Regions from separate parts of the Pseudoalteromonas sp. NSLLW218 genome, predicted to be linked through region 1. Evidence: predicted binding sites of a transcription regulator. Region 1 holds the regulator's gene; the other holds the start of a gene.

Region 1 (4,962 bases):
AGTCAGGTCAACGCTTGCGTATTAAAGGTAAGGGATTAATGAGTAAAAAAGCCAAAGGTGATTTATTTGCTGTGCTTAAAATTGTTAATCCAACATCTATTGATGATGCCAGTAAAAAACTGTGGGAAGAATTAGCCGAAAAAGCTCACTTTGATCCCCGTAATAACTGGAGCAAGCCATAATGCAAATTATCGTGACACAAAAAGACGATTTACTTACTAGCAAAGAGCTATGTTTGAGCAGTGATATTAGCGAAGCAATTTTATATGAGCTAGTTGAGCATAATATTGCGGTTCCAATTGAGGGGGATCATATTACGCAGTGGCAATTTACGGTATCTGCAGTGACTTTAGTTAAAAAAGCGGCCCGTATTCAACATGACTTTTCGTTAGATTGGTCGGCAATAGCCTTAGTTTTACAATTACTGGATGAGCGTGATGAGTTGATTTTCGAAAACGAAATGTTAAAGCGACATTTGAGTCGATTTAAACACTTGGAATAAAATCTGCCCTTGTGTACTTCCTAGGGCTTACTTACTCTATGGTGAGAGTGAGCTAGTTCTCAAAAACCAATATGAAATATGACTACTTTGATTTATTCTTACTTTTAATTCGGATAAATCGTTTTAGTCGTATATTTTGTATAAGTAGTAATATTCCACTTAAACAAAAAAGTACGCTGGTTGCTGCAAAACTAATAAGCAGCGGATTATTAAAATCCTCTCGCTCATCGTAATCCATAATATGTAACATCCAAAAAAAGTCGAAAATTCGCCAGAGTGTGCTGCGAACGGTGACAACTCTGCCGTTATTTTCTGACAAGTACAGTGTTGTGTTAAATGTGTCGTCAAATTGTACCTGCCAAACATTGGTTTTATATCCAACTTCTCGCATACCTTGCTTTAGCAATACAGCGCTTGTCACTTGAGCATCAATAAGTAAGTGTGCTTTAGCATTTGCGGTAATTTGTATTTTAGTCGGCGGCTCAAAAGGCCGGCCTGTTATACCGTTAAAGCTTTGCTGTTCATCTTTATTTATAACTGTAATTATAGGTGTGGTTAAGAAGTTCTCAAAAATTATTTGTGTTGGATTAGCCACCTGAGATGCAATATCGTCAAGGGAGGCAACATAATCAGCTTGCGTAAATGGGTTATTAAGAGTGCGTGTTGCAAGATGCTTCCCATGAACTTTATCAAGAGGGATAGCGCTCATTACTAAACCACCTAATAGCCAAGCTAAAATTTGTAATGCTAATAAATAACCTAACCATTTATGTAACTTGCGAGCATGTTTAAATATTTTTTTATTCATGTTTTAGTCTTATTATTTTTAGAGGCTAGTTTATTACATTAATGAGATAAGTTACTGCGACATTTTGTCGCAGTTTAAACTATAGCTTACTGTAATCATTTAAAAATAAAAAAGATTACACTTAAATTGCTAACATGATTTATTTGTTTAATTGAGCTGAATGTTTGATATCTAGCTAGCTTTAAATGCTAATAAATACTTAAAAGCTGCGAAATATCCATATAAAGTGGTTAATAGAGCATAGTTGATTTGGTATAACGGTAAAACTGCGTTAAAGTTTGCAATGAAATTATTAGAGGATAAATACGAAACGATGTCGGAAATTCAATTTTTAAATGTAGATCTTGAGCTTGAATCAAAGCAAGATATTAGTTTGCTAGTGGCGGACTTGAAAAAAGTCGCTACGATTTTACATTATGACAAAGACGAATACCGTCAATTAGCGCGTATTGAAGCAACAGGTGTAGTAAACACGCCTGACAAAGCAATAAACCATATATGTGAGCTTATTGAATCGTGTTCGCGTAACGCGCTAAAGCAATGGTTAAGCTGTTCACGTAGAACGTTTGATATTGGTTTTGAATCAGGCACTTCTCCTAAGTGCTTTAATCAAGCCTTAGATGCAGATACATTACTACGTATATCTGCGATTGGTGCGGGTATGGAAATTACAATTTACCCAATCGAAAAGTAACTATCTTCGCTCTACGACTGCTGCGGTCATTTTAGATACGCAGCACAGCTCATTGCGGCTATTTGTAATTTTTATTTCCCATACTGAACTACGTTTACCGATATGAAATGCTCTTGCCGTGGCTGTTAAAGTGCCGTTACGAGACGCTTTTAAATGACTTGCGCTAATTTCCTGTCCCACGCAGTAAAATTTTGTAAAATCGACAACAAAGTTAGCTGCATAGCTGGCAACTGTTTCGGCAAGTACAACGTTAGCACCGCCGTGAACCATCCCCATTGGGTTATGATGCTCAGGAATTGCTGGCATTGTGGCAACCAAGTAATCATCGCCAATCTCTGTGATTTCTATCCCCATAGTTTTCATCAGCGTACCTTGACCATTTATACCTTCATCTAGCTGTTTGCAAAACTCTAAAGTAATAGGTTGATACCAAATACTCATAATGACTCCTTTGCTTTTTTTATCATTTATAAACTTAGTTTTAGTTATATCCCTAAAATGTACACAAGTGAAATTACTTTGGCTATTTTAAGGCTTAATTTAAATTTGCGATTTTTATTTAACTGTATATACTCACAGTTAAATGTACTGTATGGAAAACCAGTTGTATGCGACCATTAACGAACCGCCAAGCTCAAATACTCGAACTAATTAAAGTTTTTATTAAAGACACTGGTATGCCTCCTACACGTGCTGAAATAGCGCAAACATTAGGTTTTAAAAGTGCCAATGCTGCTGAAGAACATTTAAAAGCACTTGCTAAAAAAGGCGCCATTAAAATGAAGCCAGGTGCAAGCCGTGGTATTCAGTTAATTGAAGAAGAAGAGCCAGAACAATTAGGTTTACCGCTTATAGGGCGTGTTGCTGCTGGTTCACCTATTTTGGCGCAAGAGCACGTTGAAAGTCACTGCAAAATCGATCCATTAATGTTTAAACCGGCTGCAGATTTTTTACTACGCGTTAACGGTATGAGCATGAAAGATATTGGTATTATGGATGGTGATTTACTTGCTGTACATCGTACTCAAACCGCTGAAAACGGACAAGTTGTTGTTGCCCGCTTAGACGAAGACGTAACTGTAAAACGTCTTGAGAAAGCAGGTCGTAAAGTATTACTTCATGCTGAAAACGACGATTTTGAATCTATTGAAGTAGATCTTGAGAATGAGTCTTTTAATATTGAAGGCTTAGCCGTTGGCGTTATAAGAAACGCTGATTGGATGTGACTTTAAAAATAGCTTTTAAACAAGCAGTTTTATAAATGCGTACTAATTAGTACGCATTTTTGTTTTAAAATTCGTACTAAAATAGGGCGTAAACAGCCCACTGACTATTCAACCTGTAAACTTTTTTGCACTTATAATTTCCCCTCCAAATGCGTTAAACCCCTTTGTTTTTCTCATCTTTTGAACTTCCTGTTGCCTAGCTAGTTGCTGATTTTTTGTTAATTACCCAATTACAACCTGATTGTTTTTTATACTAAAACTTGCTTGTTGTTCATTTTTTAGCTAATTGTTAATGTGCTGAGCTAATAATAACTCACAGCTTTTTAGTTTTGAGAACACACAATATACACAAACACGTTGTTGGCGCAGCAAAACCAATCAATATTAAATGAGATTGGCTAAAAAAATAAAAATAACGAATTGGCGTTTAAGCCGTATGCCTCTTCGCTTTGCATTCGCAATAGCATCAAAGGAGCCACCACATGGGTAAACTGACCTCTACCTTGTGGCTTATATTATGTGTTTTTTCGCACCCAGTTTTGGCTAACAGCCAATACAATATGCGCAAAGGCGTAACCGATATAAGCAATAATGTATATCAGCTGCACATGACCATATTTATAATATGTTGTGTGATTGGGGTGATAGTGTTCGCAATTATGTTCTGGGCACTTATTCATCACCGTAAATCTAAAGGGGCTGTACCTGCCCAATTTCACGAAAGCACTAAAGTAGAAATACTTTGGACTGCAATTCCGTTTGTTATTTTAATTGCTATGGCAGTACCAGCTACTAAAACCCTAATTGCAATGGAAGATGCCAGCAAAGCTGATCTCACTATTAAAATTACAGGTTCACAATGGAAATGGCATTATGAATATATGGGCGAAGATGTAGAGTTCTACTCTATTTTATCTACCCCGCAAGATGAAATCGCTAATCTTGCAGATAAAAATCCTAACTACTTACTTGAGGTTGATAAACCTCTCGTACTGCCAATAAATCAAAAAGTACGATTTTTAATGACTTCTGACGATGTTATCCACTCTTGGTGGGTACCTGATTTTGCAGTTAAAAAAGATGCGAATCCCGGCTTTATAAACGAAACATGGACGAACATAAACGAAGAAGGTACTTACCGAGGCCAATGTGCTGAGTTGTGTGGTAAAGATCATGGCTTTATGCCCGTTGTGGTGGTTGCTAAATCTGAGGCTGATTTTAAAACATGGCTTGCAGATGCAAAGCAGGCGAAGCAAAAAGCAGCATTAGCAGATGCCGCATTACTTGATAAAACCCTCCCAAAAGAAGAATTAATGACTTTAGGCGAACAAGTATATATGGCCAATTGCGCTGCATGTCATCAGCCCACTGGCATGGGATTACCGGGTGTATTTCCTGCACTTAAAGGCAGCCCGATAGTGCTTGGCGATATAAAAGATCACATTGATGTAGTTATCCATGGACGACCTGGTACGGCAATGCAAGCATTTGCCAAGCAGTTATCTATAAAGCAATTAGCAGCGGTTATTACTTATAAACGTAATGCGTGGGGTAATGATACGGGTGATGTTATTCAACCGAGTCAAATACAGGCAGCGCTTGATGCCAAAGTGGAGGCGAACTAATGAGTAGCATAGTAGAACAACCTAACGCCAATGAAGCTCATCATGCTCATCACCCAGCTAAAGGTTTTAAACGCTGGCTTTACACAACTAATCATAAAGATATAGGT
Region 2 (4,962 bases), on a different contig from region 1:
TGCTAACCCTGATAGCCAACAACCACATAACGAGATAGCCGATTACCTAAGTGTTACCGACTATCGTAAGATTATCTAACTCAGTTTACGTGGGCTAGATTTTTGGGTAACGCGCTTCTAGCCCTTGATATACTAACTTTGCAAAATCTGCATGTTCTGTATCAAGGCTTTTAACTACTTCAACTAAATGCTCGTTATCTTCTTGCCCGTTCCATTCTTTAATATAGCTACCATCTTTGTAACCGTGATCTTGGCGGAAAAAGTTTAACGTATTTTTACCTACGTAGCCGCGATATAAATCATCAATATCCATACCCATTTGCGCCATACAGCCGGCAAAGGCACCTGCATTAAACGTTTTATCAGCAACAGCAGACGCCGCTAATATTTCTAGTGTTTGCTTAAAGTCATCAGCTTGTTGAGCATTACTAAGCTCAGTTTCAAGTTGCTTTGCTAAGTCTTCGTAGCTAGTTTCGCCGTCAATTCTAAGCGATAGACCAAAATGAAAAATATCAACCAACTCTAAAATAACTTGTTCAGTATCTGGTGTTTGTTTTTTCCACCATTTCCAACCATGATGATCTAGCATTTCAGCACACTCAACCCAAATAGCACGGTACCATTCAAACCCTTGAGTAAACCATTGCTCATGTACTTTAGTATTCATGGCGTTTTGCATTTCTAGCATCACTACTAGCTTGTTTAAATTGGCAGACATATCAACTCCTGTCGTTTTGGTTGGCGTAATTTTCGTTGCTGTAATAATACAGATAAAATGCTGATTGTGCATTGCTGTATATTTTTATTAGTGTGCTAATTATGTTTATCGTGACGTCGTAAACTCATGCCATGAATCAATTAAATCAATGAAATCTTCAAAGCCACAACCACTACTTAAACCATTTTCTTCAAGCGCTAAATCGTCATCTTGATACGCTATTAGGTCTTCGCTGTCTTGATGAAGCGCATGGGCTTCAAATAGTGCTTCGTCTTTGGTTAATATTAAATCTATTTCTTGGCCTTTTAGCGTTAGCGGCTCATAGCTTGAACTCACCGATGCAATAAGCGCTTGCACCATGGCTACTTTGTCTTTGCCTATTTCTTCGTTTAGCCAGCGACCAATAATAGCGTGTTCACTGCTTATTTTAATACGTAGCCCACTAATAGGGTCGCGAATAAATTGATATTCCATAGGGTTTGCCTGTAAATCTTTAATTGCGTAATTATATACGTAAACGCCCGCAAACCACAGGACATATAAAGTAAAATAGCGCCACAAGGGCGCTATTTTACTCAACTTTAAAGCCGTTAACTTCGCGATCTATAACGCGCTGCGTCAATAATCGACCATAAGTAAATAATAGGCACAAGTACAAAGCCTACAAGCACATAAATTAGTGCGTAACTTATTATAATAGCGAGTGCAAAAAATATAGCCGCTAAAATACGCCCTTGCACTAACTGCCCTAAACCAGGAAAAAATATATTACATAATGCTGCGATTACGTTACCGCCAGAACCTTGATCTGCCATACTAACCTCTGTATTTATTTGATTTTATAATTATTTACTTACACACTCTATGCCAATTTATTAAAGCTTACAAATCAAATAGTTAAATTAGTCTAGATTTAGAGAGTTAGTAAATTTTGCTAACTTTAGGTCAAATTAGCAATTTTTGTTATGTGTTTGCACTTTTCTATTCGCTCAATTAATTAGCAAGTTACTCGTTTTGAACACTATTTTATAAATAGCTGTTTATAAAAACAGTATTTTATTTAGCCTAACAAAAACACCTGTTATACTGGCCACAATATTGATTAAAAAGGCGTAACGATGGACGTTTCACAATTACTCGATGGCTTAAATGACAAACAACGCGATGCCGTTGCAGCCCCACTACAAAACATGCTGGTATTAGCAGGTGCTGGGTCTGGTAAAACACGAGTGTTAGTTCATCGTATTGCGTGGCTTATGCAAGTTGAGCAAGCCTCCGCTTACAGTATTTTTGCAGTTACCTTTACTAATAAAGCCGCTAAAGAAATGCGTGGCCGCGTTGAAGAAACACTAAAAGCGCCTGTAGGTGGTATGTGGATTGGTACTTTCCATGGTTTATCGCATCGTATTTTACGTGCTCATCACCGTGAAGCTAACTTACCTGAAGCCTTTCAAATTTTAGACTCTGACGATCAGCTTCGGATGATCAAGCGCTTATTAAAATCGATGAATATTGATGATAAAAAATGGCCTGCTAAACAATTTGGCTGGTACATAAGCGCCAAAAAAGATGAAGCACTTCGCCCTAAAGATATCCAAGCATACGATATTAACGAGCAAATGATGCTGCGTGTTTATGCCGCCTATCAAGAGGCCTGTGATAGAGCGGGCCTAGTTGATTTTGCTGAAATATTACTACGCAGCTACGAAGTATTAAAAAATAACCCTACGTTACTACGTCATTATCAGCAACGCTTTGCACATATGCTCGTAGACGAGTTCCAAGATACAAATACCATTCAATATGCTTGGTTAAAGTTACTTGCTGGCGATACTAACAGCATTATGATTGTAGGCGACGATGACCAAAGCATTTATGGTTGGCGTGGTGCTAAAATCGAAAACATTAAACGTTTTTTAACTGACTTTAGCGCAGAAACCATTCGCCTTGAACAAAACTACCGTTCAACCGCGACTATTTTGAAAGCGTCCAACGCATTAATTCAAAATAACTCAGAACGTATGGGTAAAAGCTTGTGGACCGACGGTAACGATGGCGAGCCAATCTCTATTTATGCAGCATTTAATGAGTTAGACGAAGCACGCTTTGTAAGTAGCAAACTACGCAGCTGGTTAAATGCAGGTAATGCCCTACAAGATGCCGCAATTTTATACCGTAGTAACGCGCAATCTCGTGTACTCGAGGAAGCTATGCTACAAGAAGGCTTAAAATACCGTATTTACGGTGGTATGCGATTTTTCGAACGACAAGAAATTAAAGATGCGTTGTCGTACTTACGCCTAGTAGGTAATCGTCAAGACGATGCCGCGTTTGAGCGTGTAATTAACACGCCAGCACGCGGTATTGGCGACAAAACATTGAGCCATATACGAGATTGTGCACGAGCAGAATCGTTACCGCTTTGGTATGCCGCAAAAGCAATTGTAGAACAACAGCATTTATCTGGTCGTGCTTCTGGTGCCGTAAGTAAGTTTGTAGAACTAGTCGAACAAATAGAAGATAAAATTAGCGATCTAACTTTGCATGAGCAAGCCAAGTACACAATTCAAACCTCAGGCTTGATGGCAATGTACCAAGCTGAAAAAGGTGAAAAAGGCCGTGCTCGCGTAGAAAACTTAGAAGAGCTAATTAGCGCATGTGACCAGTACGAACTTCCTGAAGACGAAGAATACAGCTCGCCTTTACAAGGCTTTTTAGCACATACATCACTTGAGTCAGGTGAAGGACAAGCAGAAGAGCACGAAGACGCCGTTCAAATGATGACACTTCACTCAGCTAAAGGCTTAGAGTTTCCGTTAGTGTTTATGGTGGGCGTAGAAGAAGGCATGTTCCCTTCTCAGCAAAGTAACGAAGAGTCTGGTCGTTTGGAAGAAGAGCGCCGCCTTTGTTATGTAGGCATGACACGAGCAATGGATAAGTTATACATTAGCCATGCTGAGAGTCGCCGTTTATACGGGCAAGAAAAATACCATAGCCCATCACGCTTTTTACGCGAAATACCTGAGGACTGCGTTGAAGAAATTCGTATTAAAACACAGGTTTCTCGCCCGCCTGCCGCCGGGCGTTTTAGCGCATCAGTTAGCCATGCCGCATTTGAAGACAGTGGCTTTAACTTAGGGCAACGAGTTTTGCATGCTAAGTTTGGTGTTGGTACCGTACTTAATTACGAAGGCAGTGGCGCGCAATCTCGCGTACAAGTTAACTTTGACGACCTTGGCAGTAAATGGTTAGTAACGGCCTATGCACGATTACAAGCTGTATAAAGCTCACCTAAATGAGTTAGAACAACAACTAGCTGGCGCGTATCATCGTCAGCTAGTGTTGATTACGGGCAGCCCTGCTTGGTGTTATGAATTACTTAACTCATTAATAGATGAAAACAATACACTTGTTGTATCAAAGCAGTGCGCGATTAAAAATTCGTACTGGCCTACTCGCACTCACCAAATTTTAGGGCAAGAATTTGCTCATGCTGTTTACGATGGTTTTAGTGGTTTACACCCTGATAAACTTGCAGCACTTACCGGCACCGTTAAAGCAGGCGGTATACTGTTTTTATTACTGCCCGAATTAAATGATTTAGCCTCTTGGCAAGACCCCTCATTAAGTACAGTGCAATCACACGGTCAGAGTATTGACTACAGTTTATTTAATCAACGTTTCGCGGCTATTATTAAGCGATTACCCGCTTTTCATTTTAGTGAACAAAATGGCTGTATTAGTAATCTCGTCAGCTCTGTTACGGATAATAAAATTGACTATCTACCACAGCAAAACTGCGTTGAACAAATAGTAAAAGTAGCTAATGGTCGTGCCAACAGGCCTTTACTCATTAATGCTGATAGAGGTAGAGGCAAGTCGGCAGCACTTGGCTTAGCAGCCGCAAAATTAGCTGATAAAAAAGTAATTATTTGCAGCACTCAGTTTAAAGCGACCCACAGTAGCTTTAAGCATTTAGCCAACGAGCTGAGCTTTCAATACAACGCTGAACATAAACAGCTCGCCAACTTGCACTACGTTGCACCTGACGCGTTATTAAATGCATTACCTGAGTGCGATTTATTACTCATTGATGAAGCTGCAGCAATTCCTGTTCCGTTATTGCTAAAAATGCTAGCTCATTACCCTCGTATAGTCTTTGCAAGTACACTGGTTGGGTATGAGGGCAATGGTAGGGGTTATACCATTCGCTTTAGTAACTATATAAAAGCGCACTATAAAGC

Evidence for each region. The regulator LexA, encoded in region 1, represses DNA repair genes until DNA is damaged. The targets are predictions, from matches to a motif close to TACTGTATNNNNATACAGTA.
Region 2: the regulator LexA is predicted to act here: its motif matches at 1,753-1,772, upstream of uvrD (DNA helicase II).

The regions. Positions count from the first base shown of each region.
Region 1 covers NZ_JADYWO010000014.1:33,833-38,794, forward strand. The annotation lists gene I6E80_RS18125 (DnaJ C-terminal domain-containing protein) at 1-182, shown strand, start outside; gene I6E80_RS18130 (chaperone modulator CbpM) at 182-502, shown strand; gene I6E80_RS18135 (membrane protein) at 585-1,310, opposite strand; gene I6E80_RS18140 (hypothetical protein) at 1,624-2,004, shown strand; gene I6E80_RS18145 (PaaI family thioesterase) at 2,005-2,445, opposite strand; gene lexA (transcriptional repressor LexA) at 2,613-3,230, shown strand; gene coxB (cytochrome c oxidase subunit II) at 3,713-4,855, shown strand; gene ctaD (cytochrome c oxidase subunit I) at 4,855-4,962, shown strand, end outside.
Region 2 covers NZ_JADYWO010000022.1:2,706-7,667, reverse strand. The annotation lists gene yrfG (GMP/IMP nucleotidase) at 1-79, shown strand, start outside; gene I6E80_RS20150 (dUTP diphosphatase) at 95-718, opposite strand; gene I6E80_RS20145 (YacL family protein) at 824-1,192, opposite strand; gene I6E80_RS20140 (hypothetical protein) at 1,309-1,533, opposite strand; gene uvrD (DNA helicase II) at 1,837-4,002, shown strand; gene I6E80_RS20130 (GNAT family N-acetyltransferase) at 3,980-4,962, shown strand, end outside.